3 regions of the Duganella violaceipulchra genome follow, and region 2 is predicted to be linked to each of the others. Evidence: riboswitches for the same ligand, from Rfam matches in the RefSeq annotation. Region 2 holds a riboswitch; each other region holds the start of a gene.
The links. Region 2 has a riboswitch for cobalamin ahead of KVP70_RS03675 (TonB-dependent receptor). Riboswitches for the same ligand answer to the same signal wherever they lie in the genome.
Positions count from the first base shown of each region.

Region 1 (9,860 bases), on a different contig from region 2:
GCGGCGCTGCAGCCGAATTGCAGCAGCCGCGCAGTGCGGTAGCCCCACATCGCATCGAGCGTATTCGCCATGCGGAACAGCACCGCGCCAGGGCCGCCGGCGACGATGAACCAGAACAGCGTGCCGAAGACGGCATCGTTGCCGTTTTCAAGCAGGGATTCGGCGCTGGCCTTGGTCAGTTCGATTTCGCTGGCGCTGGTGGTGTCGCGGCTGACAATGCGGGCGGTCAGCAGGCGGGCGTTGGGTAGATCGCTTTGCGCCAGCGCGTCCGCGATGGGCAGGTTGTGGTCGCGCAGGCTGCGCAGGCCGAGGCAAAAATAAAGCATGACGGCATGTGCAATCCACGGCAGCGCGCCATTGGCGCCCAGCAGCCGGACCAGCAGCGCGGCAAGTGCGGTCAACGGCAGAACCGCCAGCATCCAGGCCAGCGCGCCGCGCCAGAAGCGCAGGCCGCCGCGGTTGAGGCGGCGCTCCAGCGCCATCGCCAGGTTGCCGAAGCCGACCAGCGGATGCCAGCGGCGCGCTTCGCCCAGCATCAGGTCGAGCAGCACGCCCGCCACCATCAGCAGGGCGACGACGCTGAAGCTCAAGCCTGTCAGCACGCCGTCCCTTTTAACACCAGCGGCAGGCCGGCGGCGACGAATACCGCGCGGTCGCATATGGCGGCCATGGCCTGGTTCAGTCGCCCCTGTTCGTCCACAAAACAGCGCGAGATCGCGCCGAACGGCATGATGCCCATACCGACTTCGTTCGATACCAGCACCACGTCGCTGGTGCACTTGGTCAGCGCGCTGGCCAGCATGTCCTGCTGCTCGTGGAATAGCGCGGGCAGCGCGATTTCGCCAACTTCCGGGTAGGTCTCGCCGCTGCTGAACAGCAGGTTGCTAAGCCATAGCGTGAGGCAGTCGACCAGGATCAAACGGTCCGGCGAGGACCAGCGCAGCAGCTGGTTGCCAAGTGCAAGCGGCTCTTCGACGGTGGTCCATTCGCTGGGCCGGCCGGCGCGATGATGTGCGATGCGCGCCGTCATTTCGACATCGCTGGCGGTGGCCGTAGCGATGTAGACGACTTCCTTGCCCGATTCAATGGCCAGGCGATCGGCATAGCCGCTCTTGCCTGAGCGTGCGCCCCCCAGAACCAGTGTACGTGTCATGCTGCGCTCCTAGAAAACAGGGCGGCAACCGCCGCCGGATTGGATGGGAAATAAGCGTGAAAATATGAAGCCGTCAGCGAACCGACGCGATACCAGGCTTCACCCTGCACGGCCGACGGATGCTTGATAGTGTACGCCGTTGGCGCCACTGCTGTCTCCAGCCTGGAGTAGTGGAAGGTATGGCCACGCAGGACGCCTTGCTCCGTCGGCAGTCCCTGTGATCCAAGGCCCGCCAGGCGCGCCTGCATCGCCACTGCACCACGCAGCAAGCCGGCCATTGGCCACACCGCGCCCGCCTGGTCGGCCAGGGTGTCGGCCAACGCCATCATGCCGCCGCATTCGGCGACAATGGGGGTGCCGGCCGCATGAGCCGCGCGCATCGACGCCTGCCATACGCCGGCCTGCGACAGTGCTTCGGCATGCAGTTCTGGATAGCCACCCGGCAGGTACACGGCGTCCGCTTCGGCCGGTATGGCTTCGTCGGCCAGCGGCGAGAAGAATTTCAGCGTCGCGCCCAGCTGGCGCAGCGTATCCAGGTTGGCCGGATAGATAAACATGAAGGCTGGATCGCGGGCGATGGCGATGGTGTGGCCGGCCAGCAGCGGTGCCTGCGGCGCCGTCGCTGGCGGAATTTCGATGCGCACCGGACGCAAACGCTCCCAGGCCGCTTCGTCGAACACCAGCTGGTCCGCCAGGTTGTCGAGCAGTTGGTCGATATCGAGGACTTCGCCCGGCAGCACCAGGCCGAGGTGGCGCTCGGGCAGCGACTTGGCCTGTCGCGGCAAGGTCGCAAACAGCGGAATATCGCGCAGCGACGCGGCTACCATCTTGGCATGGCCTTCGCTGGCGACGCGGTTGGCGATCACTCCCGCCATCTCCACCGGGCCATAGTCGCGCAGGCCGTGGACCAGTGCGCCGGCGGTTTGCGCCATGGCGCCGGCGTCGATCACCGCCATGACCGGCACGCCGAATTCGCGCGACAGGTCGGCCGACGACGGGGTGCCGTCATACAGGCCCATGACGCCTTCGATCAGGATCACATCCGCTTCGGAGGCGGCTTGCGCCAGCTGGCTGCGGCACAGCTCATGGCCGACCATCCACAGGTCCAGCGAGCGCACCGGCGCGCCGCTGGCGCGTTCCAGCAGCATCGGGTCGATGAAATCCGGGCCGCATTTGAACACGCGCACGCGCTTGCCCTGGCGCGCCAGTTTGCGTGCCAGCGCGGCGGTCACCGTGGTCTTGCCCTGTCCGGAGGCGACAGCAGCCACCAGCAGGGCCTTCACTTCGACGTGCGTCGTCATTACCACTCGGTTCCGAGTTGGGCGCCGATGCCGGCCTTGAAGGCGTGCTTGACGACTTCCATTTCGGTGACGGTATCGGCGATGGCGATCAGCTCCGGTGGCGCGCCGCGCCCGGTGATGACCACATGCTGCATCGCCGGGCGCGCCAGCAAATCGTTGATGACGGTTTCGACGTCCAGGTAGCGGTACTTCAGGGCGATATTGAGTTCGTCGAATACCACCAGGCCGATGTCGGGATCGGCCAGGAAGCGCTTCGCCTGTTCCCAGGCCAGCTGCGCTTTTTCGATGTCGCGTTCGCGGTTCTGGGTTTCCCAGGTATAGCCTTCGCCCATCGAGTGGAAGCTGACTTCCTCCGGGAAGCGGCGCAGGAACAACTCTTCGCCGGTCTGCATCGCGCCCTTGATGAACTGCACCACCCCGACCTTCATGCCGTGGCCCATGGCGCGTATCGCCATGCCGAAGCCGCTGGAGCTCTTGCCCTTGCCGTTGCCGGTATTGACGATGATGATGCCGATCTGCTTGTCGGCGGCGGCGATCTTGGCGTCGATGATGGCTTTTTTGCGTTCCATGCGCACGCGGTGACGTTCGTTCAACGCTGCGGTTTGTTCGTCGATGTCGCCGGTATTCTGTTGGGTCATGCAAAGTCCTCTTTGGGGATGAAGATGCTGCGTTTGCCGTGCTGGATGATGTCGATCGGGTGGCCCAGGTAGTCGCCCAGGATCTCGGCCCGCATCACCTCCGCCGTGGTGCCGGCCAGCCAGCGGCCGTCGCCCATCAGCAGCAGCGCGTGGGTGGAGACGCTGTGCGCCAGCGTCAGGTCGTGTCCTATCATGACAGCGGTCTTGCCCTGTTCGCGGCACAGGCGCGCCAGCAGGCCCATGACGCTGACCTGGTGCGCCAGGTCCAGCGCATTGGCGGGTTCGTCGAGCAGCAGCAGCGGCGTGTCCTGCGCCAGCATGGCGGAGATGGCCACGCGTTGGCGTTCGCCGCCGGACAAGGTGCGCACATCGCGCTCGGCCAGGTCGGCCACTTCCATCGCTTCCAGCGATTTCAGCGCGATGGCGTGGTCGTCGCTGCCTTCCCAATAGCGGTTGCCATGGTAGGGGTGGCGCGCCGACAGCACGGTTTCGATCACGCTGTAGGCGAAAGCGTCGCTGCGGCTCTGTGCCAGGAAAGCGCGCTGGCGCGCCAGCTCGGCCAGTGGCCAATCGGGCAGCTCGCGCTGCTGGATGGCGACGTAGCCGGCGTCCGGGTTGCGCAGGCCGGCCAGGGTTTTCAGCAGGGTGCTCTTGCCGGCGCCGTTGCGGCCTATGACGCTCCAGCATTCGCCTTCGCGTACCTGCCAGTTCAGATTCGTTATCAGCTGGCGCTGGCCGATTTTCAGGGAGAGGTTGTGGGTGCTGATCATCATTTGCGCAAACGGTGCAGTTGGTACAGGAAGACCGGCGCGCCGATCAGCGCAGTCAGCACGCCCACTGGCAGCTGCTGCGGCGCGATGATGGTGCGGGCCAGCGTGTCCGCCAGCAGCAGGAAGGTGCCGCCGGCCAGCGCCGCCGCCGGGATCAGCACGCGGTGATCGGCGCCGACTGCGAAGCGGCACGCATGCGGCACGATCAGGCCGACGAAGCCGACGCTGCCGGCGCTGGTGACGGCGCTGGCGGTCAGCAGTCCGGACGCGAAGAACAGGCCCTTGCGCAAAGCGCCGACGCGGATGCCCAGCGTGGCGGCGGCTTCGGCGTGCAGCGCCATCACGTTCATGGAGCGGGCGCTGCGCAGGGCGAATACCAGGCCGCCGGCCAGCACGATCCAGGGCAGCGCGCGCATCGGCGCACCGGCCAGGTCGCCGATCATCCAGAACACCATGCTGCGCAAGCGGCTTTCAGGGGCGATGGAGAGCATCAGCGTCACCATCGCCATGCAGGCGGACGACAGGATCACGCCGGTCAGCAGCAGCAAGGCGGTGCCGCCTTCGGCCGCCGCGCCGCCGCGCAGGTCGCGCCGGGCCAGCAGGTACAGCATCATCGAGACGGCGACCGCGCCGCCGAAGGCCGACGCGTCCACCATCCAGATGGCGCAGCCGAACAGCAGTGCGGCCAGGGCGCCGACGGACGCGCCGGCGGAAATGCCGAGTACATAGGGATCGGCCAGCGGGTTGCGCAACAACGCCTGCATCATTACGCCCGCCAGCGACAGGGCGGCGCCGGTGACGAAGGCGGTCAGCGCGCGGCTCAGGCGCAAGTCGAGCAGGGTGGAGGCCAATGTCTGGCTTTGGCCATGCAGCAGCTCACTGACTGCCGCGGGAATATCGGAGAGGGGTATGGAGACCGAACCGGTCATGCCCGAGAAAACCAGGCTGGCAAACGCGAACAGCACCAAGCCTGTCAGGGTGACGGCGGCGCGCTGTCGCAGATTGCGGGAGAAAGAATGCATGCACTGCTTTCAAAAAAGAGAGACTGCCGGGCGCGCGGCGGTTGCGCCCCACGCCCGGCAGGTTACACCATTAGCGCTTACTTGTAGCCGTAGCGGATACCGGCAAACAGCTTGGACATCGGCGTGGCGTAATTGCGGGCCAGGTCATACTGCTTGTCGCCGATGTTGTTCCAGCGAACCAGCGCCGACCAGTCGCGGTTGAAGTGGTAGGTCGCGTACAGATTGACCAGGCCATAGCCGCCCAGGCGGTTGCTGTTGGCGGCGTCTTCGTAGCGGTCGCCGGACAATTCCAGTTCCACACCGGCCTTCAGTGCACCGGCGCTGTAGTCGGCCATCAGATTACCGTGCTTTTTGGCGCGGCGCTGCAAGCGTTTGTTACTGGTTTCGTCCTTTGGATCTTGCAGGTCGATGGTGGCGGCCAGATTGACGCGGCCCAACTGCTGGCTTGCGCCCATGGTCAGGCCTTCAAGCAGCGCGTGGTTGACGTTGTAGGCACAGCCACTCTTCGCACCAGAGAACGGACATGGCGTGGTGTTCACCAGCAGGTCGGTCAAGCGGTTGCGGTAATAGCTGGCGTTCAGCGCTGTGGCGCCGCTGTCGTAGCGCAGGCCAATTTCGGCGTTCTTGCCCAGTTCCGGTTTGTTGGCTGGATTGCCGTAGGACGGGTAGTACAGTTCATTGTAGGTCGGTGCGCGGAAGCTGGTGCCGTAGCTGGCGGTGGCGCGCAGCGCTTGCGTAAAGTTGTAGCCGTAGCCTAGCGAGCCGGTATTCTTCGAGCCGTAGAGCGATTTATCGCGACGCACGCTGGCGTTGAACAGGTTGTCGCCGCGACGGGCGTTGTACGAGGCCGCGAGGGAGTTGGTGGTCCTTTGTGGCTTGTCCAATTTGAAGCCGTTGGTCACGACTTCTTCCTTGCGATGGTCGTACAGCAGTTGCAGTACGTCGGCGCCGATCTGCACATCATTCTGCCAGGTGAAGGTGGTTTGCTTGGTATTGATCTGCGAGTAGTTCGATGCCAGGGGGCCGCTGTAGTTGGCGCCGTCGTCCTTGGTCTGCGAATACTGGACCAGGCTTTGCCAGATCGGCAGGATCTGGTTTTTGCTGTAGATGGCGGCGTTTTCGAGCTTTGCCGCCGAGCGCGTATCGTAGGACGAGGAACCGCTGTCATACTGGGACTTCAGTTTGCTCCGCAGGAGCAGCGTACCGATTTCATGGCCTTCGGCCAGGCGCAGGCTGAATTGACCTGCTGCGTTTTCGCGGTCGTAGCCATCTTTGTCGGCGTTGTAGGAGAAGTTGCCAGGACGGGTGGACGAGAAGCCATCCGATTTTTCCTTGCCGGCGCTGATCGCATAGCTGATGCTGTGTTCACCGCCGGTGGCACCGGAGAGCGATACATCGCCTTCGCGGGTGTTGTCGGTGCCGTAGCCGGCGAAGGCGGTGAACGCCGGCGCGCCCTTGCCCTTCTTGGTGAAGATCTGGATCACGCCGCCGATGGCGTCGGCGCCGTACAGGGAGCTCAGTGGGCCGTAGACGATTTCGATATGATCGATGGCGGTGAGCGGAATGGCGCTCCAGTTGGCGGCGCCGGTGGTCGACGAGCCGATACGCACGCCGTCGACCAGCACGAGGTTCTGGTTGCTGTTGGCGCCGCGGATAAACACGGTGGCGTTGGTGCCGGAGCCGCCGGTGCGGGCGATCTCGATGCCGCGCTGGCGCTGCAGCAGGTCGACGATGGAGCCGGCGCCGGATTCGGCGATCTGTTCGGCGCTGATGGTGATGCTGTCGCTGATCACGTCGGCCAGGGCCTGCGGGCTGCGGGTGGCGGTGACCAGCACGGTGCCGGCGGTTGGTTCTGCGTGTGCATAGGAGGCGGCCATTGCCAGCGCCAGCGACGTCAGGGCCGCAGGGCAGGAGATACGAAGGATCATGATGTAGTTTTTCTGTTAATAGCAACCGGCCGACGTCCCCGTGGGCCAGATTGAACAGAAGCGGAGAATTGAGAGATGCGTGCTGCGTAGCCGTTGTTGTCGGCTCCATCCGTTCGCGCACATCCCGTTCGCTCGCTTCCACCTGATTTGGCCGGTATCCGGGCTGGCAAGTTAGACCACCTCACCTTCCCATGCGGAGCACAGTGGTTTGTCAGAGGAGGTTTGTCGCGCATCAGCTGCGACACTTGCTTACCGTTGCGGGGGCAGCACACGTGCACTCATACAGAGCTTCATGTTTCCCGTTTAACTGCGCATCTGGACAGACGCGCGGGCACCAAAACCCGGTCATTATACGGGTTTGTGCGGCGGCGGTCATGGGGCGGCGGTTTAGTTTTGCAGCACCAGCGTGGCGCCGTAGGCGATTTGATGCGGATGGCGAGCGGCTTGCAGCGCCATTTCGGCAGGGGGCAGGCCGGCATGGCAGGCCGACAGCAGACGCATTGCGCCGGCGTGACAGATGACGACGGCGTCGCGCTGCTGGCGCTGGAGGTCGGCGTAAAAGGCGGCGATGCGGCTGGCCATTTGCAGCACGCTTTCTCCGCCGCCCGGGTGGTAGTTGACCAGGTCCGCGGCCCAAGCATCGATGTCGGCGCGCGCGATATCGTCCCAGGGACGCAGTTCCCAGTCACCGAAATCGATCTCCGCGATGCGGGCGTCCAGCAGCGGTGCGGGGGAGCGCAGCGGCGCCGCCAGTTGCGCCGCCAATGTGGCGCAGCGTTGTAGCGGGCTGCTATAGAGAGGCAGGCCTTGGGGCAGTGTGGTCGACAAGGCGGCCAGCGTTTGCGCCAGCTGCACGGGCGCCACGGCGAGATCGCTGCGGCCATAGCAGATGCCGGGTGCGATCAGCGGTTGCGGATGGCGGACCAATATCAGCTGCACAGTGTTACCAGGGCAGGGCGCCGTGGCGCATGCTGGCCAATACGCACAAGTAGAACGCCACCTCGCTAAGCTGCTGCACCGCACCGAGGCAGTCGCCGGTATAGCCGGCAATGCGACGGACGAATTTGTGGGCCAGCCAGGCGGTGGCGATGGCGGCGGCGAGGATGCCCGCAGCCAGCGCGGGCCACGTCAGCCACCCGCAGGAGATCATCGCCAGCGCGGGAATGGCTGCGGTGGCGACGGCAAGTGCGAATTCGGCGGTGCTCATCTTTTGCGCCAGTGGCTTGGCCTTGCCTTCGGCGCGCGCGTAGTCGAGACGCCAGATCAGCGAGGTGGCCATTAATCTCGACAGCGGATGGGCGACGAAGAGCGCCGCAATCGCTTGCAACGGCGGGAGCATCGATAGCGCCGCGCACTTGGTGGCCAGCAGGCAGATGATGCCAATGGCGCCGTAAGCGCCGATGCGTGAGTCCTTCATGATGTCCAGTACGCGTTCGGGCGTCATGCCGCCGCCGAAGCCGTCGCACATGTCGGCAAAGCCGTCTTCATGGAAGGCGCCGGTGGCGTAGATGCCGGCGGACGTCGACAGCAGCACTGCGACCGGAGCGGGGAGGAACACTGCGGCCAGCGCGTAGACGCCGGCCGTGATGGCCGCGACCACCACGCCGACCATTGGAAAATAACGTGACGCCTGGTTCAGCCACGCAGGATCGAAACCCACCCAGGCGGGAATCGGCAGGCGGGTGAAGAACTGGAGCGCGGTGAAGAACAAACGTAGTTGATGCACGGCGCTTACTCGGACTTTTCGCTGACATGGGCCGACTCGAACGTGGCCATCTGGTTCAGGAAGTTGACCGACGCGTGCAGCAGCGGCAGCGCCAGCGCGCAGCCGGTGCCTTCGCCCAAACGCAGGCCCAGGTTCAACAGCGGCTTTGCGCCCAGCGCGGCCAGCATTTGCTGGTGGCCGCTTTCATCGGAGCAGTGAGCGAAGACGCAGTAGTCCAGGATGTCCGGCTGCATGCGAGCGGCGACCAGCAGCGCGCTGGTGACGATGAAGCCGTCGATCAGTAATATCTTGCGCAACTCGGCCGCCTTCAACATGGCGCCGGTCATCATGGCGATTTCCAGGCCGCCGAAAGTGGCCAGCACGTCCAGCGGTTCGACTGCGACGGCGTGTTTGGCGACTGCCGCTTCGACCACGTGTTGCTTGCGCAGGACGCCTTCCGCGGACAGGCCGGTGCCAGCGCCCACGCATTGCTCGACAGGGATGCCGGTCAGCTTGTGCATCAACGCGGCGGCGGCGGTAGTGTTCCCGATGCCCATCTCGCCGAAGCCGACCACGTTGCCGTCCAGTTCTGCGACCAGGGCCATGCCAGCGGCCAGGGCGGCTTCGCAAGTAGCGCGGCTCATCGCCGGTTCCTGCGCGAAGTTCCGGGTGCCGGGCGCCAGCTTGCGGTCGATCAGGCCGTCGCGCGGCCCGAAGTGGTGATTGACGCCGGCATCGATGACGCACAGTTCGCAGTTGGTCTGCGTGGCGAAGACATTGATGGCGGCGCCGCGCGCGAGGAAGTTCTCGACCATCTGCCAGGTCACGTCCTGCGGGTAGGCGGAGATGCCTTCCGCGACCACGCCGTGATCGGCCGCAAACACCAGGATGGCTGGCTGCGTGATGGCGAGTGCACGCGTGTTCTGTATCAGGCCGATTTGTTTGGCCAGTGATTCCAGTACGCCCAGACTACCCAGCGGCTTGGTCTTATTGTTGATGGCATTGTCCAGCAGCGCGGCCAGCGTCTCGTTCTTGGTAGTAGGGATAGTTGGAATGAACATGTGGGCGACTTATAAATCGGTGAAGTCGGTATTTTACCCTTGCAAGCGGCGGCAGCTCTTGCTATAGTTCGCCTCCCCGCAAAACGCAGCATGTAAATGCAGCGAAGAGCGGAGAAAAAGAAGGTTGACGAAATGCTGAAAACGCCTCATAATCTTCCTTCTTCGCAACTGACAAACACAACGCTTTGTCGCCGGTTGCAAGTAGTACCGAATTGAAGTTCTTTAAAAATTTACAGTCGATAAGTGTGGACGTTTGATGAAAGTGCACAGCAGGCTAGTCCT
Region 1 covers NZ_JAHTGR010000039.1:49-9,908, reverse strand. Annotated here, with positions in the region: gene cbiB (adenosylcobinamide-phosphate synthase CbiB) at 1-602, opposite strand, end outside; gene cobU (bifunctional adenosylcobinamide kinase/adenosylcobinamide-phosphate guanylyltransferase) at 596-1,153, opposite strand; gene KVP70_RS32285 (cobyrinic acid a,c-diamide synthase CobB) at 1,150-2,454, opposite strand; gene cobO (cob(I)yrinic acid a,c-diamide adenosyltransferase) at 2,454-3,092, opposite strand; gene KVP70_RS32275 (ABC transporter ATP-binding protein) at 3,089-3,862, opposite strand; gene KVP70_RS32270 (FecCD family ABC transporter permease) at 3,862-4,884, opposite strand; gene KVP70_RS32265 (TonB-dependent receptor domain-containing protein) at 4,962-6,812, opposite strand; cobalamin riboswitch at 6,945-7,166, opposite strand; gene KVP70_RS32260 (histidine phosphatase family protein) at 7,200-7,751, opposite strand; gene KVP70_RS32255 (adenosylcobinamide-GDP ribazoletransferase) at 7,756-8,538, opposite strand; gene cobT (nicotinate-nucleotide--dimethylbenzimidazole phosphoribosyltransferase) at 8,544-9,578, opposite strand.
Region 1: it holds a riboswitch for cobalamin, as region 2 does, so the genes downstream of both, KVP70_RS32265 (TonB-dependent receptor domain-containing protein) here and KVP70_RS03675 (TonB-dependent receptor) in region 2, are expected to answer to the same signal.

Region 2 (9,860 bases):
TCCATCATGGCAACGGCACCGAGGAGGCGCTGCAGGGCGAGCCGCGCGCCTTGATGGTGAGCTTCTACCAGCATCCGTTCTATCCCTACACCGAGCCCGAGCCGATCAGCGCCCACATGGTCAACGTGCCGGTGCCGGCCCACACCAAGGGCGACGCCGTGCGCCAGATCGTGCTGGAGCAATGGCTGCCGGCGCTGCACGCGTTCCAGCCGGAGATGATCTTCATCTCGGCCGGCTTCGACGCCCACCGCGAGGACGACATCGGCGGCATGGGCCTGGTCGAGGCGGACTACGCCTGGATGACGCAGCAGGTGATGGAGGTGGCCCGGCTGTACGCCAAGGGCCGCATCGTCAGCTGCCTCGAAGGCGGCTACAACCTGTCGGCGCTGGGCCGCAGCGTGGTGGCGCATGTGAAGGCGCTGGCCGAGCTGTGAGCGTGGATGGCGGCGTGGGGTCAGTGATCGTCGCTGAGTAGATCGTATTGGCGACGATAGCGGGGCAGGCGGCGCTCCAGGGTGTTTTGCGATTGATGGTTGGCGTGCTCGACCAGCGCCAGGGCGGTGGTCAGGGCATCGCTCATCGATTTCGCGGCGACGGTCATGGCGTCGGCGGCGGACAGCGGCTGCTTGGCGGCCCGCTGTTGCAGCCGGTCGCGCAGGCGGGCGGCATTGGCCCAGTTTTTTTCGCCGGGCAGCAGTATCCAGAGATCGCGCCACGCGTTGCGGCCATCGCCGGCAATCTGCATGGTCATCTGGCGCGGCGATACGGCATCGTCGCGGAATAGGATTTCTTCGCCGACGACTTCGGCGTAGTACGCCATGCCGGCGTAGCTCATGCGCAAGCGGCTCTTTTCGGGAATGAACAGCTGCTTCCATTGATAGCCGCGCATCGGCGCCGCCGCGGCGCGGCACTTTTCGATCCACTCGCGGATGGCGATGATGGTCGCCTCGACCGGCGACAGCGTGCTGCCGCTGTTGCGCAGAAAGTTTTCCAGCTCGGCGTGTGCGGCGGGTGGCAGTTCGCAGGTCCTTGCGGCGTTCATGCTCGTTCTCCTTGTGCGTTTGGTCTTGTTTTGTCTTGTTCTGTCTCGTTAGACCTTGTGCACCGCACAAAGTTCAAACGAATCAAAACGAGACAGAACCAGACACACAAACGAGCACGAATGCCGCAAGGGTCGAATTTCGGACCCACCGCCTATACTGGCGGCATGAAATCCGACGGGGCTACGGTGCGGGAACGAGTCGCAAGTTGGCAAGGATGGCGGCGTAAAGTTCCGGCGTGAGTGCGCCCGACAGGCTGTAAACATCGGGTGCGTTATCGACGACCAGGTAGGCATATTGGGAACTCGGCGGCGTGGACTGAATCCAATATGCATGCACCTTGTCGCGCGCGGTGTGCGTGTAACGGATCGCGTTGTCCAGGCCTTCTACCCTTCTGATTTTTGCCCATGGATCGGCGCTATTGACCGGGTGGCCCAGTTGCTCAAGGAACTGGTTCGCAGATAGTTTTTGTCTATACTTGTCCACCAGTCCCCGTACCGGCGTGGCGGATAGGACGACGTCATGTCTGGGGTCTCCGTCGGGAGGAATCAGATGCACGGACGGGGCCATGCTGGTAGCGATAAAGATCTTGCTGACAAGTGCGGGCGGCAGTTGTATTTCCAGCATTCCGAACTGGAGCACCGAGCAGCCGCCGCAGGCTGCGTTCCGTGGCCAGTCGACTTGTTCCAGAACGACAGGGCTTACCCCCTGCGCAGGGGTAAGCCAACTGACCGCCGTCAGCATCAATAGCGCGGAAGTAGGGCGTGTCAGGCGCATTGTGACGACCTTGATAATAAGCTCGAAGAGGCGATGCCGAGTGCCGCCAGGTCCAAAGCCGTTCTCCACTTGTAACAGTGTCGGTTGCCATTTCAACTCTCCATTTTGTCGCTCAATTCCAGCGGAATCTCCACTGTAGGTAGGTGTTTGGCGAGGATGTTGAGCGGAGTTAAAGAGGCTGATAGTTGCGCACCGCGGATCGCCAAATGAAAACGCCCTGCCGGCTGGCAGGGCGTTGGGCTTGACGCGGCTTGCGCCATCAGGCGGCGACGTTGCGCCCGCTCCGGGCCGACCAGCGGTACAGTCCCCACACCATCGCCACGCCGAGGATCAGCGCCACGATCATGGCTTGCGCCTCGCTCAGCGAATTGGCGATGGCCAGCGGCTCGCCCTTGCCGGAGACCACGATCAGGCCGGCCAGCGCGACGTTGAACAGGCTCTCGCCGACGATGAAGCCGGACATCACCAGCACGCCCAGGCGCTTGGCGGTGTCGCCGCCGACCTTGTGCTCCATCGCGCGGTCGAACAGGTAGCCGGCCACGGCGCCGATGCACACCGGCGTGATCACCGCGCTCGGCAGGTAGATCGCCAGGCCCACGCCCAGCGGCGGCAGCGAGTACTTGCCGTTGCTGGACTTCTTCAAGGCGAAATTGATCGCCACCAGCAGCAGGCCGACCAGCGCGCCGTAGCCCAGCAGGTCCCAGCGCAGCTGGCCGCCGATGACGCCCTTGGCCAGCGTCGAGATCAGCAGCGCCTGCGGCGCGGCCAGCGGCTGGTCCGAGATCGAATTGAGGTTGGGCGCGCCGACGAAGCCGTTCGCATGGTTGAGCAGCTCGAGCACCGGCGGCACCACGCACGAACCGGCGATCACGCCGATCAGCAGGCCGACCTGCTGCTTCCACGGCGTGGCGTCGACCAGCTGGCCGGTCTTCAAGTCCTGCAGGTTGTCGTTGCCGATCACGGCCACGGCCAGCACCACGGTGGTGACGAACAGCGCATAGGCGATCAGCGCCTGGGCCACTTCCGGCCCCATGATGCTGCGCCCGACCATGCCCACGCTCAGCGCGGCGCCGAGGATGGTCAGGATGGCGATGCCGGACACCGGCGAATTCGAGGAGCCGATCAGGCCCGCCATGTAGCCGCAGACGGCGGCGGCGAACATGCCGGCGATCAGGATGTAGCCGATGCCGACCGCCACCAGCGGCAAGGCCAGCGACGCCAGCGGGCCGCCTTGCAGGAAGCTGGCCAGCAGCCAGCCGGCCGGCACCATCGACAGCAGCGTGACCAGGCCGACCACGAAGATCGGCAAGTCCTGCTCGGTGCGATCGAGCACGCCGCCATTGAGCTTGGCCTTGCGCGCCGAGTCCATCGCCGACTTCAGGCCGCCGAAGATCGGCTTGGCCAGGCCGGCCAGGGTGATGATCGCGGCCATGCCGATCACGCCGGCGCCCATCATGCGCACTTCCTTGGACCAGATGCCCAGCGCGTGGGCGGAGGCGTCGACGCCGGCCGCGGCCGGCGACAGGGAGGTCATCAACGGCACCATGATGCCCCAGGCGATGACCAGGCCGGCCAGCATCGCGATGCCGACCGTGATGCCCATCAGGTGGCCGGCGCCGATCAGCGCCAGCGAGCTCGAAGCGCCGATGCCGGTGGCGCCGGCGCCGGTGCGGAAGTAGATCGCCACTTCGCCGGCCATCAGCTTGACGGCGGCAAACGCGGCGAAGGCGGCGGAAGCGACGCTGCCCCAGATCACGGCCCACAAGCCGGCCTTGCCCTCGGCGGCGCCGGCGCGCGAGGCCATGCCGACCTTGAGCACCTCGGCGGCGGCCACGCCTTCCGGGTAGGGCAGGTCGGACTGCGACACCAGCGCGCGGCGCAGCGGCATGGTGTACATCACGCCCAGCACGCCGCCGATGGCGCAGGCGCCGAAGGTCGGCCAGAACGGCACCTTGGCCCACCAGCCTATCATCAGCAGGCCGGGCAGCACGAAGATCACCGACGCCAGCGTGCCGGCGGCCGAGGCGATGGTCTGGACGATGTTGTTTTCCTGGATGGTGGCGTCCTTGAAGGCGCTCAGCAGCGCCATCGAGATGACGGCGGCCGGGATCGAGGTGGCGAACGTCAGGCCCACTTTCAGCCCCAGGTAGACCTGAGCCGCCGTGAAGACCAGCGTGATCAGTATGCCCAGGATGATGCCGCGAACGGTGATTTCCTTGGGGTTGGACGGTGCAGCTATGCTCATCTTCAGCACTCCGGTGGAGAATAATATTGTTTATATAATCAGAAAAAGGGAAAAGCGCCTCATGATATCCGAAGTCCAGGCGAGCCAGCAGGTAAAATAGCGGATTGTCAGAACGATTTTGAAGGTCAGAGCATGTCGATACAATGGTACCCAGGGCACATGAACGCCGCCAAGAAAAAGGCGGCCGAGCAGATGGAGAACACCGATCTGGTGATCGAGGTGGTCGACGCGCGCCTGCCCGAGGCCAGCACCAATCCGATGGTGGAGGAGTTGCGCAAGTTCCGCCAGCGTCCGTGCCTGAAGATCCTCAACAAGATCGACCTGGCCGATCCGGCCGCCACGGCGGCCTGGGTGGCTTATTACAACGCGCAGGAAGGCGTGACCGCGTTCGCGATGACCACCAAGAAGCCGGCCGACGTCACGCGCGTGCCGGAACTGGCCAAGCAGCTGGCGCCGCACCGCGGCGTGCCGACCAAGCCGCTGCGCATCATGATCATGGGCATCCCCAACGTCGGCAAGTCGACCCTGATGAACGCGCTGCTCAAGCGCAAAGTGGCCAAGGTCGGCGACGAGCCGGCCGTGACCAAGCAGCAGCAGAAGCTTTACCTGGACAAGAACACCATCCTGGTCGACACGCCGGGCATGTTGTGGCCGAAGATCGCGTTGCCGAGCGACGGCTTGATGCTGGCGGCCAGCCACGCGATCGGCTCGAACGCGCTGATCGAAGAGGAAGTGGCGGTGTTCCTGGCCGACGAGATGCTCAAGTACTACCCGCAACTGCTGGTGGCGCGCTACGGCTTCAAGGATATCGAGAGCTTCGACGGCATCGCGGTGGTGGAGGGCGTGGCGGCCAAGCGCGGCTTCCGCCAGAAGGGTGGCGACCTCGATTTCGAGAAAGCCTCGCACACCTTCCTGGGCGACTACCGCAGCGGCATCCTGGGGCGCATCTCGCTGGAGACGCCGGCCAGCCGCAAGGGCCGGCTGGAGGTGCACGACGCCGAGATGGCCGTCAAGAACGCCGAGAAAGCCGCCATCGCCGCCGCCAAGGCCGAAGCCTACGCCAACGGCAAGCGCGGCACCTAGTACCCAACCCGCAGAGCCGGGCAAGGGTCGGACCCCGCACGGGGTCCGACCCTGCGTCCGCATTGCGGGGTGGCGCCGCGGCTAAGCCACAGCCGCCCGCCCGAAGCGGAAGCTGGAGACCGCCAGCGATCCCATGAACGCATCCTCGTGGTAGGGCACGGCCGCCGGCTCGTTCTCCGCCGCGCCCAGCGCCACCATCAGCGGCAGCAGATGTTCCTCGCGCGGATGCGCCATGCGCGCGGCCGGCGCCTGTTCCCATTCCAATAGGCGCGCCGTGCGCTCCCGCGGCGGCAGCGCCATGGTCGCGCGCAGCCAGCCGTCAAACGCGTGCGAGGCCGCCGCGCCCTGCGCGTTGAAGGCGCGCAGGTTGTGGTAACTGAGCCCGCTGCCGACGATCAGCACTCCCTGCTCGCGCAAGGGCGCCAGCAAGCGGCCCACTTCCAGATGCGTCAAGGGATCGAGGCCGCGCTTGAGCGACAGCTGCACGATCGGCACCTGCGCATCCGGATAGATCGGATACAGGGCGCTGAAGGTGCCGTGGTCGAAGCCGCGCTGCGCATCCAGCCGCGCCGGATGGCCGCCCGCTTCGAGCAGCAGCTGGACCTGCGCCGCCAGCTCCGGCGAACCCGGCGCGTTGTACCGCACCTCGTAGGTGTGCGGCGGGAAGCCGCCGTAGTCGTAGATCATAGTCGGCCGGGCCGACGACGACAGCGTGAAATCGCGCTCCTCCCAATGCGCGGTAATCACCAGCACCGCCTTCGGCGTCACGCCGAGCTGGCGCGGAATATCGCGCAGCGCGGCGTCCAGCTGGCCGTACAGATGGCCCACCTGGTCCATCATGAACGGCCACGGACCGCCGCCGTGGGAGAGGAAATAGCTGGGCAATGCATGCATGAAAAGCTCCGGTTTGAGTATCACCCCACTATAAGCACCGTCGCCGTTGCGATCAATGCACGAAATATAGATAGGTCCTATCTAAAATGTTAATGATCCGGGGCGCCCGCGTATAATGCCGGGGTTCTGGTGCTTGCCCATGTGCTCACATGGGCGGTTAAACGGGAAACACAAGGCCGCCCGCGCCCACGGCGCGACGGCCAAGGTGTGCTGCCCCCGCAACGGTAACGCGAGGCGACGTTCAGCCTTGCCAGCCCGGATATCGGCCAGACTGGGGGAAGCGCGCAGCGACAACGTCCGCGCGGCTTCCGTACACTTCCAGCCTGCGGGGACGCGGGCGGATGTCTCTTTTGAAAATGACCTGACATGCAATCCTCCGCCTTCCAACCGCGCCTGCTGGCCGCCGCCGTCTCCCTGTGCTTTGCCGCCGCCGTTCCCGCCGCCGCCCAGATCTCCGAGGTGCTGGCACCGGTCGTCATCACCGGCTCGCGCTTCGACGCCAACGCCGCGCTGACGCCGATCGGCGCCGTCGTCATCACGGCGGAAGACATCCAGCGCGCCGGCGCCAACGACGTCAACACCGCCATCCGCAAGGTCGGCGGCGTGTACGGCCGCCAAAGCCTGGACGGCAGCCCGGACTTCAGCCTGGACCTGCGCGGCTTCGGCAGCAACAGCAGCCAGAACATGGTGATCGTGCTCGATGGCGTGCGCCTGTCGGAAAATGAACTGAGCAACGCCATCCTGTCGACCATTCCGATCGACACCGTGGACCACATCGAAATCACGCGCGGCGGCGCCAGCGTGTTGTACGGCGACGGCGCCACCGGCGGCGTGATCAACATCGTCACCAAGCGCCCGGTCAAGAATACCCGCCGTGGCAGCGTGTTCGTCGAGGGCGGCCAGTTCCGCGCCGGCGAGGCGCGCGTGTCCGGCTTCCAGGCCTGGGACGGCTTCGCCGCCGACGCCACGCTGGGTACCCAGCGCACCGACAACTACCGCGACAACAACGAATTCAAGCAGACCCACTTCAGCGGCGGCGCGCAATGGTTCGACAACGCCGGCCGCGCGGGCTTCCGCTACGAAGGCGCGCGCCAGGACATGCGCCTCCCCGGTGATCTGACCGAGGCCATGTACAAGGCCAATCCGCGCCAGGCCAAGACCCCCGACAACTACGGCAATCTCGATAGCGACCGCCTCACCGCCTTCGGCCAGCGCCGCATCGGCGGCTATGAACTGGCGGCAGATCTGTCGTACCGCAAGAAGAAGGCGGTATCGACTTACGTCGGCACCTCCGGTCCATCGACCTACACCCTCGATAGCAAGCAAACCCAGTTCTCGCCGCGCGTGCGCCGCCTGGGCGAGATCGGCGGCCTGCTGAACGAGATGGTGGCCGGCTTCGACTGGACTGTATGGAATCGCGTCAGTACCGACAGCGGCCACTATTCGGCGGGCGACGCCACCCAGCACTCGAAAGCGCTGTATGTTCGCGATGAGCTGCGTTTCGATGCCGCCCATGAAGGCCGCGTATCGGCCGGCGTGCGCCGCGAAATCTTCAACAAGGACTTCAGCGATCCGCTGAACACCTTCGGCGTCAACACCTACAAATTGGCGCAAGGCCTGAAGGCATGGGAACTGCAGGCGAGCTACATGCCGGTCGCCAAGCTGACCGTCTACGGCAAGGCCGGCCAGAGCTACCGCGTCGCCAACTCGGACGAAAACGGCTACACCGTCGACACCAACAAGGTGCTGCTGGTGCCGCAGCAGTCGCACGACCTGGAACTGGGCGTCAGCTACGGCAGCGCCGCGCGGAAGATCACCGGACGCGTATTCCGCCACAATCTGACCAACGAGATCTTCTACGATCCGACCCTTAACTTCAACAACGGCGCCAACACCAACCTGGCGCCGACCCGCCGCCAGGGCTTCGAGCTCGACGCCGAGCAGCGCATCAACGCCGCCTGGAACCTGACCGCGCACTACCAGCATGTGGACGCCAAGTTCACTGAAGGCGTCAACAACGGCAAGGAGATGGTGCTGGTGCCGAAGAATACGCTGACCGCGCGCCTGAGCTGGACCCTGGCCACCGGCCACACCGCCGACGTCGGCGCGCAGTGGGTCGACAGCCAGCGCAACGGCGGCGACTTCGACAACAAGTGCCCGGCGCAGATCCCGTCCTACACCACCGTGGACGCGCGCTACGCCCGCAAGCTGGGCCAGTGGGAGTTCGCCGTGTCCGGCCTGAACCTGACGGACAAGCGCTACTTCTCGCAAGCCTTCAACTGCAAGGACGGCATCCAGGGCGGCATCTACACCGCCGACGGCCGCCAGCTGAAACTCTCGGCCCGCTACGAGTTCTGATGCGCGCCGTGACCACGAGCATCCGCTGCGCCGTGCTGGCGCTGGCCTGCGCGCCGCTGTGCGCGCAGGCCGCCGTCACCGTGCAGGACGACGCCGGCAACAGCGTCGCCCTCGCCAGGCCGGCGCAGCGCATCATCTCGATGGCGCCGCACATCACCGAGCTGCTGTTCGCGGCCGGCGGCGGCGAGCGCGTGGTCGGCGTGATGAACTACAGCGACTACCCGGAAGCGGCCAAGCGCATCCCGCAGGTCGGCAGCAACGCCACCATCGACATGGAACACGTGCTGGCGCTGCGCCCGGACCTGCTGGTGGTGTGGAAGAGCGGGAACACCGCGCGCCAGCTGGAGCAGCTCAAAAGCCTGGGCATCCCGATCTTCCACAGCGATCCGCGAAAGCTGGACGAAGTGGCCACCAGCCTGACCCGCCTGGGCCAACTGATGGGCACCGAGGACGCCGCGCAAAAGGCGGCGCAGGATTACCGCCAGCGGATCGCCAAGCTGACGGCCACCTACGCGCAAAGGCCGACGGTGCGGGTGTTCTATCAAATCTGGGAAAAGCCGATCTTCACGCTCAGCGGTGAGCACATCGTCAGCGACGCGATCCGCGTCTGCGGCGGCCAGAACGTGTTCGCCGCACTCAAGCTGCCGGCGCCCACTGTCAGCACCGAGGCGGTGTTGCAGGAAAACCCGGAAGCGATTTTCGGCGGCGACCAGCACGACGCCGAATCCGGCATCAATATCTGGAAGCAGTACAAGGGCATGCTGGCGGTCCAGCGGGGCAACCTGTTCACGCTGGATGGCGAACAGCTGGTGCGCGCCACGCCGCGCATCGCCGACGGCGTCGCCGCGTTGTGCGAACGGCTGGAGACGGCGCGCCGGCGCCGCCCCTGAAGCTTAGCGCCGCCGTCATTTGCACAGCGCGGAAAAGGTGGTAATCTCGCGGCGTTTGCCACTTACCTTGTCGAAGGACTGTTATGCGTTTCCTGAACTTGCTGCGCCCCCTGATCGCCACCGCCGCCTTCATGGCCTTCGCCGCCGGCGCCCACGCCGCCGAATTCAAGAACGGCATCGATTTCACCACGCTGGACGCGGTCAACCGTCCGGAGACCGGCAAGAAGGTCGAAGTGCTGGAAGTGTTCATGTATCACTGCCCGCATTGCAACGCGCTCGAGGCGCCGCTGGCGGACTGGGTCAAGAAGCAGGGCGACAAGATCGTATTCCGCCGCATGCACCTGGGCGAGGACGCGCAAGCCAAGGCTTTCTTCACGTTGGAAGCGATGAACGCGCTGGGCAACGGCTTGCACGAGAAGTTCTTCCACGCCGTGCACGTCGAGCACTACCGCCTCAACACCGACCAGTCCATCCTGGACTTCGTCGTCAAGAATGGTGTCGACAAGGCCAAATATCTGGAATTTTTCAACTCGTTCGCGGTCCAAACGAAGATGAAACGTGGCGTGCAGGTGG
Region 2 covers NZ_JAHTGR010000002.1:175,464-185,323, reverse strand. Annotated here, with positions in the region: gene KVP70_RS03705 (histone deacetylase family protein) at 1-434, shown strand, start outside; gene KVP70_RS03700 (hypothetical protein) at 455-1,042, opposite strand; gene KVP70_RS03695 (hypothetical protein) at 1,224-1,913, opposite strand; gene KVP70_RS03690 (OPT family oligopeptide transporter) at 2,077-4,062, opposite strand; gene ylqF (ribosome biogenesis GTPase YlqF) at 4,195-5,145, shown strand; gene KVP70_RS03680 (DODA-type extradiol aromatic ring-opening family dioxygenase) at 5,227-6,039, opposite strand; cobalamin riboswitch at 6,150-6,324, shown strand; gene KVP70_RS03675 (TonB-dependent receptor) at 6,406-8,397, shown strand; gene KVP70_RS03670 (cobalamin-binding protein) at 8,397-9,287, shown strand; gene KVP70_RS03665 (thiol:disulfide interchange protein DsbA/DsbL) at 9,371-9,860, shown strand, end outside.

Region 3 (9,860 bases), on a different contig from region 2:
CAGCTTCCACAAGGCCATCGAGCTTTGCAGGCCCGGCACGACCTCGGTACGCATGCCCAGTTCCGCGCCACGCGTCTTGACCAGCGGCGTAACCGGGTCGACAGGTTCACGTTCCTTCGGCGTCAGGTGCACGGTGGTGCCACGCGCGTCGTTGCTGTGGAAGCCCTCGCCGTAGTTGATGAAGAACTCCGTCTTGGCCCAGGGCCCCAGCACTACAGACATCTTCGGCGACGTCATGCCCTCGCCTACCTTGCCGGTGTTCTCGGCGATATTGCTGTTCACATCGAAGCGGTAACGGTCGTAACGCACACCGGCCGTGGTGCGCAGCCACTCGCGCCACTGCACCGTGTTCTCGAAGTAGGCCGAGGCATTCGCTTCCTTGACCTTCGATTGCGTGATGGTGCCGGAGATCTGGCGCTTCACGGTGCTGTACAGCGCCAGCGGCGACAGGTAATCGTAACGCCCTTGCACGCCGACCTTGTTGTTCACTTCCAGCCCGCCCCACTTGCCGAACCAGGTCTGCGCCACGTCGAAGCCCGCCATGCGGCGCTTTTCGGTCTGGCGCGACTGGTCGCCGTTGACCGGATCATTGAGGAAGTAGGTGAAGTCGTTGTACAGGTCCAGGCTCGATTGCACCACGTAGGCGTTGGCCTGCAACAGCGTGTCGCTGCTGCGCCGGCGCAGCGTGGCGGACAGGCTGTAACGCGAGGTGATGCCGCCGTCGCTGGTGTCGATGGCGCCGTAGGGACCGATCTCGCCGCTCTGCACCACGCGCAGCGGAATCTGGTTGCTGGCATACCAGGCGCCCTTGTAGAACATGCCGGTGACGCTGAACTGGTTGTCGCTGCCGCCCGGGCTGTAGCGCAGCACGCCCAGGCTTTTGTGGAAGGCTTCCGGGCTGACCCACGGGCCGTTGTTGTGGCCCAGCTCCGCGCCGTAGACCAGGTTGCCCTCGCCCAGCGGCGTCGAACCGGTCAGATTGGCGCGGTAGTACTGATGCCCGCCCACCGTCACACTGGCGGTGTTTTCCTTCAGCTTGTTCGCCAGTCCCAGATGCGCCGCGCCGGCGGAGGCGAAGTCGCCTTCGTCAGCATAGTACGGGCCCTTTTTGTAGTTGATGCGGTCCACCAGTTCCGGCATCAGGAAATTCAGGTCGGTGTAGCCCTGGCCGTGCGCGTGGGTGCGCATATTGACCGGCATGCCGTCGATGAAGGTGGCGAAGTCGGTGCCGTGATCGAGGTTGAAGCCGCGCAGGAAGTACTGGTTGGCCTTGCCGTCGCCGCTGTGCTGCGTGACGATCACGCCGGGCACGAACTCCAGCAGCTCGCCGGGACGCAGCGCCGGACGGTTGGCGATCAGCGCCGCCGTCACCGAGCCCTGGCTGGCGGCGCTGGAGGTGCCGACGCCGTTGTCGTAGTGGCCGCGCACTTCCACCGCAGCCATGGTGGTCGCGGCGGCTGCGGCCTGCTCGTCGGCATGCGATGCAAGCGGCAGGCCCGCCACCAGCGCGATGATGGATTTGACAATCATAGGTACTCCTTCAATTTACTCAATTTATTCCGGCGGCCGACGTAGCCGACGCCGATCAGCGCGGCGGCCAGCGCCAGCAGCGCCAGCGTGCCGACGGTCTTCTGCACCGGCGTCAGGTTGGCCAGCGTTTGCATTTCGAAGCCATTGACCTTGGCGTCGGCAGTATCGGCTGCGGCCTTGGCTTTCGGCGCCGGCTCGGCCGGTTTGTTCTTCGCGTGCGCCGGCACGGGCGGTGGCAGCTCCTGCGCCTTGGCCTGCAATGCCTGCAAGTCCGCCACCGCGTTCTGCATGGCGACATCGGTCTGCTGCTGCGTGGCCGTCGGCGCCGGAGGCTGCGCGGATGGCGCGGCGCCACCGGCACGTGCGGCCGCTGCGGCACCGCGCGCGACCGCCGCGTTGGTGCCCACGTTGGGCACGAACTGGCCGCTGAACTGCGGCGCGATCTTCAGCGTCGCCTTGCTGCACGAATCGGCGCTGCACGACACGCCGGCATCCTTGATCGCCTGCGCATTCTGCTGCGTCAGTTTTTCGCGCACCGCGTCGCTCGGCTTCCAGTAACCGCGTTCGATCGCGCTCAGCATACGGTCGGTGATGGCCTGGAAGGCGCGCAGGTTGCCGCTGCCGGCGAAGCGCTCGCGCACCTTCAGGCCGTGGCGGTCTTCCACATAGGTGTCGTACATGCGCTGCCATTTGCCGCCGTCCACCACTTCCGGCACGGTGACCTGCCACGCCCACAGGTAATCGACCACGCGGTTGATGTAGCGCGCGCCGGAATAGCCTTCCTTCAGCATGCTGTCGGCCCAGTGCGGGTTCAGGTAGCGGGCCTGCATCTCCTGGCCCATGTACTGCTCCAGCGTCTTGTGGCCCGGCTTGCGCGGGTTGGACAGGTCGCTGACCATCACCTCCGGCGTCTTGCCGTCCACGCTGCGGATCGCCATCGCGGTGCCGCCCAGGTACTGGAAGAAGTCGTCGTTGTCCAGCGTCGCGAACAGGTTGCTGGAGCGGCTGTGCAACGCGATCTTGCTGCCGCTGATGGCCTGCCTGAACAACTCGCGGCGCTGGCCGGGATCGGCCTTGTCGTCGCCCCAGTAGCCGGCGCCGAACGGATGGCTCATGCGGTTGATGAAGACGTCCGCCACTTCCTTCTCGTTCTGCCAGGCGTTGGTCAGCGGGATCAGCTTCTCGATCTGGGTGCCGTAGGCGCCGCTCGGCAGGCCGAAGATGCGCACGGACGCCATGCGCTGCGCCTCTTCGGCGCCGATGCCGCTGGCCTGCAAGGCGGCCACGGTCTTGCGGCTGTGCGCCTGCATCACGTTGCCGTCTTCGCCGGGGGCGTTGTCGTCCTGCTTCTGCGCCAGTTGCGCCGCCTGGTCCATCAGCGTCAGCAGGTTGCCGAACAGGTCGCGGAACAGGCCGGACGAGATCAGCGTCACGTCCACCCGAGGGCGGCCCAGCTGCTTGCGCGTCAGCGCTTCCACGCCGGTCACGCGACCACGCTCGTCCCAGGTCGGACGCACACCCATCAGCGCCATCGCCTGCGCTTCCATGATGCCTTCGTGGCGCGAGGTTTCGACGCCCCACAGGTTCATGCTCAACTTGTCCGGCCAGGCGCCGTGGCGCTTGCGATAGTCTTCCGCCAGTTGCTGCGCCAGTTTGTAGCCGGCTTCGTAGGTGGTCTTGCTCGGGATGCGCGACGGATCGAGGCCGAAGAAGTTGCGTCCGGTCGGCAGCGCGTCCGGATTGCGTACCAGGTCGGCGCTGGCGCCGGTCGGAATGTAGCGGCCGGACAGCGCCTGCATCAGGCGCTCCAGTTCCAGCCCGGCGCTGCGTTCGATGTCGTTTTCCAGTTGCGCGATGCGTTTGGTTTTTTGCTCCGGAGTCGACGTGGTGTCGAGGCTGACCACGGCGCGCGCGGTGGCGTTGCGCAGCTCCGGCTTCGGCGCCACGCCGAAGGTGTGCAGGCCGAACGGCGTCAGCTTGCTGCCGGTGTCGTCCAGGTATTCCTCCAGGCCTTCCATGTCGGCTTCGGTTTTGAGCTCGGTCTTTTTCATGTCCTTCAACACGCCGCTCTTGGCCGCCAGGCGGTTGATCGCTGTCAGGTGGCTGCGCGCCAGCAGCGGGCTTTTTTGCTCGGCCACGCGGTAGTCGTTCAGCAGCGCGCCCAGTTCGCGCAGGTCGGGATTCAGGCCGGCCACGTCGAACGGTGGCGTCATGTGGTCGATGATGACGGCCATGCCGCGGCGCTTGGCCTGTATGCCCTCGCCCACGTCGTCCATCACATACGGATAGATGTTGGGCATGGCGCCGATCAGCGCCTCGGTCGGATCGCTTGCGGACAGGCCGGCCTCTTTACCGGTCAGCCATTCCTGCGTGCCGTGGGTGCCGATGTGCATGACGGCGTTGGCCTGGAAGCCTTTTTGCAGCCACAGGTAAAACGCGATGTATTCGTGCGACGGCGGCATGCTGACTTCATTGTGCAGCTTCTCCAGGTTCTGTTCCCAGGCGCGGCCGGGCTGCGGCGCCATCAGCACATTGCCGAAGCGGCGCGCCGGATAGACGAAGAACGGCTCGCCCTTGGCGTTGCGCCACAGGACGGGCGCGTTCTCCGGCTTGCCCCAGGATTTCTCGATCGACGCGCGCAGCGGCTGCGCCAGCGTGGCGAACCATTTCTGGTAATCGGCCAGCGGGACCAGCAGCGCCTGGCCGCTTTCAGCCAAGTGCGTCAGGCCCGCCATGTAGTCGCCCCTGGATTTGCCGGGGTAGTTGCCCCACTGCTGGATCTCGCCTTGCAGTTCTTGCTGCGACGGCGGCAGCGCAGTCCCGGTCTGGTAGCCGTCCTGCTTCAGGCGCTGGACGATCTGCCACAGGCTCTCCGGCAGCACGTTCAGGTAGGCCGCGCCGATGGTCTCGGAACCATGCGGATAGTTAAAGTACAGCATGGCGATGCGCTTGTCGCCGTTGGCCTTCTGGCGCAAGGCCATCCAGCTGTTGACGCGCTCATTCAAGCGCTCGATGCGCTCGGGGATCGGCGTCTCTTCGACGTAGGCCAGGCCGGTCTGCGCATCGCTGATGCGTTCGCGGCTGGCGACCACGGTCGGCTGGATCAGGCCCGCCACTTCGGCGCCGGCCAGCTGCCAGGTGCGTTCGATGATATCGAGGCCGATCTTCGATTCCTGCCACTGCGCCAGCGACTGCTGGCTCAGGGTGATGGCGTTGATCGCCGGGACGCCGATCTTGTCCAGCAGCGCGCCGGTGTTGGCGGTGCCGCCCACCTTCATGCCCAATGCGACAATCAGCTCGACGCGGCGCTTGCCGTTTTCGTCCAGCAGGAAGCGCAGCGGCACGTCGTACGGATAGCCGAACACCGGCAGCACGTTGTAGCCGCTCGCCTCCAGCCGCGCGACGATGGCCGCCAGCGGCAGCGTTTGTCCAGCCACCAGGCTGGCGCGGTAGAACGGCACGGCGATCCATGGCGCGCCGGGCTTGTAGCTGGCGTAGCCTTGCAGGTACTGCTCGTAGCTGCCGGAGGTGCGGTTGGCCGCCACGTCGTACAGGCCCACTTCCGGCATCGCATGCACCGGCGCGACGGACAGCCTGGAACCGAAGTGGTTGCGCAGGATGTAGCGCAGCAGGTTGCCCATGTTCTCCACGCCGCCTTCGCTGTGGTAGGACTGTATGGTCTTATCGTCGCGCACACCCTGCTCGCGCAAGCTGTCGTCGATGGCGCCGCCGACCGCGAACACCGGCCGTCGCGCCTTCTGCAAGGCCTGCAGTTCGGCGCCCAGGGCCACCATGGCCTGGCGGCCCTTGGTGTTGACGATCGCAACATCGGCGCTGGTCAGGGCCGCGCGGTCGGCCGGCGTCATGCCGTTGGCCGGAATGATGCGCACAGCGACGTTCAGCTCTTTCAACTCGGCCTGCAGGCCGCGCACCGCCAGCACCGCCGGGCGCGATTCGATATCGCCCAGCATCAGCGCCAAGGTGCGCGGCGCCTGCGCCGAGTGCACATAACCACCGATGCACAGGGACGCCAGCAACAGTAGCAGCGCCCACAATTTTTTATTCAGGTACATACACGACCTTCCCGTCCGGCAGTTGATACGCGGTGCCCAGGCGTTTGCCGGAGCCCGACAGCGGCTTGTCGCTCACTTTGCTCACCTTGATTTCGGCGCCCTTCTTGGTCAGCACCTCGACATGGCCGTCGGCGCTTTTCTTGGCGATGGTGACTTCGGAGTTCGGGTCCAGCAGGTCCATCATGTTCCAGGCCGAGAACAGCGCCAGCATCATGGCGACGATGAAGACGATGCTGGCGTCGAACAGGTTGGCGACGCCGGCCAGCGGGTCCTCGTTATGCTCGCCGATGCGGCTGTAGCGGTGGCGGTTCATATAGCGCATCTCAGGCTCCCGCGCGCACCAGGTGCGGCTTGTGGTCTTGCGCCGCGAGGTGGGATTCGGCCGCGTAGGCGATCTCGGTCAGGTCGCTGCGCAGCCAGTGCTCGCGCACCAGGCTCAGTACATAGGCGCTGACGCTGCAGGCCAGGCCGACCACGGTGGCGGTGAAGGCGGTGGTCATCGATTCGGCCATCTTCGGCAGGTTGCCCTGCGCCAGACCGGCCAGCGAGATGCCCATCGGGATCAGGGTGCCCATCAGCCCCAGCGCCGGGCCGACGCGCACCACGAAGCGCACGCCGTCCAGGCGGCGCACGCCATTGACGTCGGCGCGCTGCACCAACCGTTCGAGGCGGGCGTCCAGTCCAGGCTCGCCTTCCTGCGCGGTCAGTACGGCGGCCATTTCCTGTTTGGCGGTGGCGACCAGCACGCGCACGCCGCGGCGGCGCTCCAGCCATTCGGCGCCGAAGGTGCCGAAGCACACCAGCATATGCAGCACCAGCGCTGCGATCCCCAGCAGCACCGGCAGGTAGAGGATGGTGGAAATGGAATACAGCAGTGTCTCGATGGAGTGCACGGCCGCGTCGGCGGGCAGGTTAAACATGGGCGGGTCCTGTGGGCAGAGAAGAAAAATCGGGGCGCAGGCGTGCGCGAACGGCGCGTGCGCAGGGCACGGCCGCCAGTCGGCAAGGCCGTGGCGCACAAAATCGATGCATAGATGTAGATCGCAACAGATGCAAGCCGCTCACTTCCCCGTGAGCGGATTGAACAGAAATGCCTGGGCATTTCCACCTGTCCTGGCCGGTATCCGGGCTGGCAAGCGACACCGCCTGACCTTCCCATGCGACTGCACAGTGGTTTGAAGAGGCGGATTTGTCGTCAACGACGACGCTTGTTTACCGTTGCGGGGGCAGCACATGTTGGCTGGCGTGGCCAGCTCCATGTTTCCCGTTTAACTGCGCGTCTGGACAGACGCGCGGGCACCAAAACCGGGCGATTATACTTTAGTTGGCCAGCGATTGGAGAATGGGACAGTCGGGGCGATGGTCGCCGTGGCAGCAGTGGGCCAGCGTTTGCAGGGTGTCGCGCATTTCGGTCAGCTCGGCGATGCGCTGGTTCAGTTCCGCCACGTGGCCCATGGCGATGGTCTTGACGTCGGCGCTGGCGCGCTCCTTGTTCTGCCACAGCGACAGCAGCTCGCGGATCTGCTCCAGCGAAAAACCCAGCGAGCGTCCGCGCTTGACGAAGCGCAGCGCGTGCAGGTCGTTGTCGCCGTAGATGCGGTAGCCGGCCTCGCTGCGCTTGCCCGGCGGGATCAGGGCGATGCTTTCGTAGTAGCGGATCATCTTGGCCGTGACGCCGCTGGCCGCTGCCGCTTGTCCGATGTTCATGCTTGTCCTTTCTGATGGTCCGGCTTCCAGCGGCGCAGCAGCAAGGCGTTGCTGATCACGCTGACGGAGCTGAGCGCCATCGCGGCGCCGGCAACCATGGGGTTGAGCAGGCCGAAGGCGGCCAGCGGTATGCCGACCAGGTTGTAGATGAAGGCCCAGAACAGGTTCTGGCGTATCTTGCTGTAGCTGCGGCGCGAGATCGAAATCGCTGCCGCCACCAGCGCCGGATCGCCGCGCATCAGCGTGATGCCGGCGGCGTGCATGGCGACGTCGGTGCCACTCGACATGGCGATGCCGACATCGGCGGCGGCCAGCGCGGGGGCGTCGTTGATGCCGTCACCGACCATGGCGATGCAGGCGCCGACGGTCTTCAGGCCGGCCACCGTGGCCGCCTTGTCGGCGGGGAGCATGTTGGCGATGATGCGGCCTATGCCCAGTTCTTTGCCGACGGCGTCGGCGCTGCCCTGGTTGTCGCCGGTGAGCAGGATGGTCTGGATGTGCATCGCATGCAGCGCTTCGAGCGCGGCGCGGGCTTGCGGTTTGACGCGGTCGCCGAAGGCCAGCAGGCCCAGTAGCTGCGCGGGCTGCGGCGCGTTGGAAGCGGCCAGCCAGGATATCGTCAAGCCTTGCCGCTCCAGTTCCGTGGCGCGGACGCTCAGCACATCGAGCGCCACGCCCTCCTCCTGCATCAGCCGCGTGCTGCCCAGTATCAGGCGCGCGCCGTCGACCATGGCCGCCACGCCGCGGCCGGGCAAGGCGGTGACGCCGGTGGCGGTCGGCGCGTCGACGACGCCGGCGCTGGTGGCCAGACGCGCGGCGGCGGCATCGGTGACGGCGCGGGCCAATGCGTGCTCGCTGCCGCGCTGGATGGCGGCGGCCAGTTGCAGCAGCCGTGCTTCATCGACGCCCACCGGCTCCAGCGCCGCCAGCGACGGCTTGCCCTCGGTGAGCGTGCCGGTCTTGTCGAACGCCACGGTGGTGATGCGGTGCGCCAGCTCCAGCGCCTCCGCATCCTTGATCAGTATTCCGTAGCGCGCCGCCACGCCGGTGCCGGCCATGATCGCGGCCGGCGTCGCCAAACCCAGCGCGCAGGGACAGGCGATCACCATCACCGCCACCGCGTTGATGATGGCCCGCTCGGCGTCGCCGCTCGCCAACCACCAGCCGGCGAAGGTCAGCACCGCCAGCACCAGCACCACCGGCACGAACACCGCGCTGACGCGGTCCACCAGATGCTGCACCGGCGCCTTGGCCGCCTGCGCATCCTCCACCAGGCGGATGATGCGCGCCAGCGTGCTCTCGGCGCCCACCGCCGTCACCCGCACCAGCAGCAGACCTTCGCCATTGATGGCGCCGCCCGTCACATGGTCGCCGGCGTGGCGCGCCACGGGCAGGCTCTCACCGGTGATGAGCGCCTCGTCGACATGGCTGGCGCCTTCGACCACCACGCCGTCGGCCGCCACCCGCTCGCCCGGCCGCACCACCACCAGCTCGCCCGGACCTACTTCGGCGATCGGCACTTCGACATCCTGCGTGCCGCGCCGCACCCGCGCCGAATCGGGCCGCAGCACCTGCAAGGCGCGGATGGCGGACGTGGTCTGGCGCTTGGCGCGCGCCTCCAGCCATTTGCCCAGCAAGATCAAGGTGATCACCACGGCCGACGCTTCAAAATACAAATGCGGCATGGCGGAGGTCGATGTCAGCAGCTGATAGACGCTCAGGCCATACGCGGCGCTGGTGCCCAGCGCCACCAGCAGGTCCATATTGCCGCTGCGGGCGCGCAGCGCCAGCCAGCCGGCGCGATAGAATCGGGCGCCGAGCCAGAACTGCACCGGCGTCGCCAGCAGCAGCTGCAGGCGGCCGTCCAGCATCCAGTGCACGCCGGCCAGTTCCAGCAGCATCGGCAACAGCAGCGGCAGCGACAGCAAGGCCGCCAGCAGCACCGCGCGGCCGCCGCCCGGATGGGCCAGCGTAGGCGCCGGCGCCGCAGGCGCGGGAGCAGACGGCGGGCGTTCCGGCGTGGCGTGGTAGCCGGCCTGGTCGACCGCCTGCGCCAGCAGCGCGAAATCGAGCGGCTGCGACGACTCCACCCGCGCCGATTCGGTGGCCAGGTTGACGCTGACCTTGTCCACCCCCGGCACGGCGGCCAGCACGCGTTCGACGCGGCCCACGCACGAGGCGCAGGTCATGCCCTCGATGTTGATCGACTGTGCTACGGCAACAACGGCAGTGGACATGGCAAACCCTTTGGACGACTCGATGACAACAGCATCAAGTATCCCACGATGGGAAGGTCAAGTCCTTTTCAACGCACTTCGCAATCGATGGTGTTCGACTTGTTCGTGCCGGCGCCGCTGCCCGAAGGACCGGTACTCTGGTTGAACGCCGGCGGCGGCGTGAACGGGATGCCAGGATTGACCGGCAGCAGGACCGGCGGCTGGCGGAAGTTAGGCGTATAGCCGAACTGGCCGGGGCTGAAATTGGACGTGCCGGCGGGATTGGTCACATGGATCAAGCCGTCGAGCACCTGCACGTACAGGCCCGGTGCGC
Region 3 covers NZ_JAHTGR010000004.1:80,728-90,587, forward strand. Annotated here, with positions in the region: gene KVP70_RS08885 (TonB-dependent receptor) at 1-1,530, opposite strand, end outside; gene KVP70_RS08890 (cobaltochelatase subunit CobN) at 1,527-5,603, opposite strand; gene KVP70_RS08895 (DUF2149 domain-containing protein) at 5,590-5,925, opposite strand; gene KVP70_RS08900 (MotA/TolQ/ExbB proton channel family protein) at 5,927-6,523, opposite strand; cobalamin riboswitch at 6,702-6,922, opposite strand; gene cueR (Cu(I)-responsive transcriptional regulator) at 6,924-7,310, opposite strand; gene KVP70_RS08910 (heavy metal translocating P-type ATPase) at 7,307-9,547, opposite strand; gene KVP70_RS08915 (FecR family protein) at 9,616-9,860, opposite strand, start outside.
Region 3: it holds a riboswitch for cobalamin, as region 2 does, so the genes downstream of both, KVP70_RS08900 (MotA/TolQ/ExbB proton channel family protein) here and KVP70_RS03675 (TonB-dependent receptor) in region 2, are expected to answer to the same signal.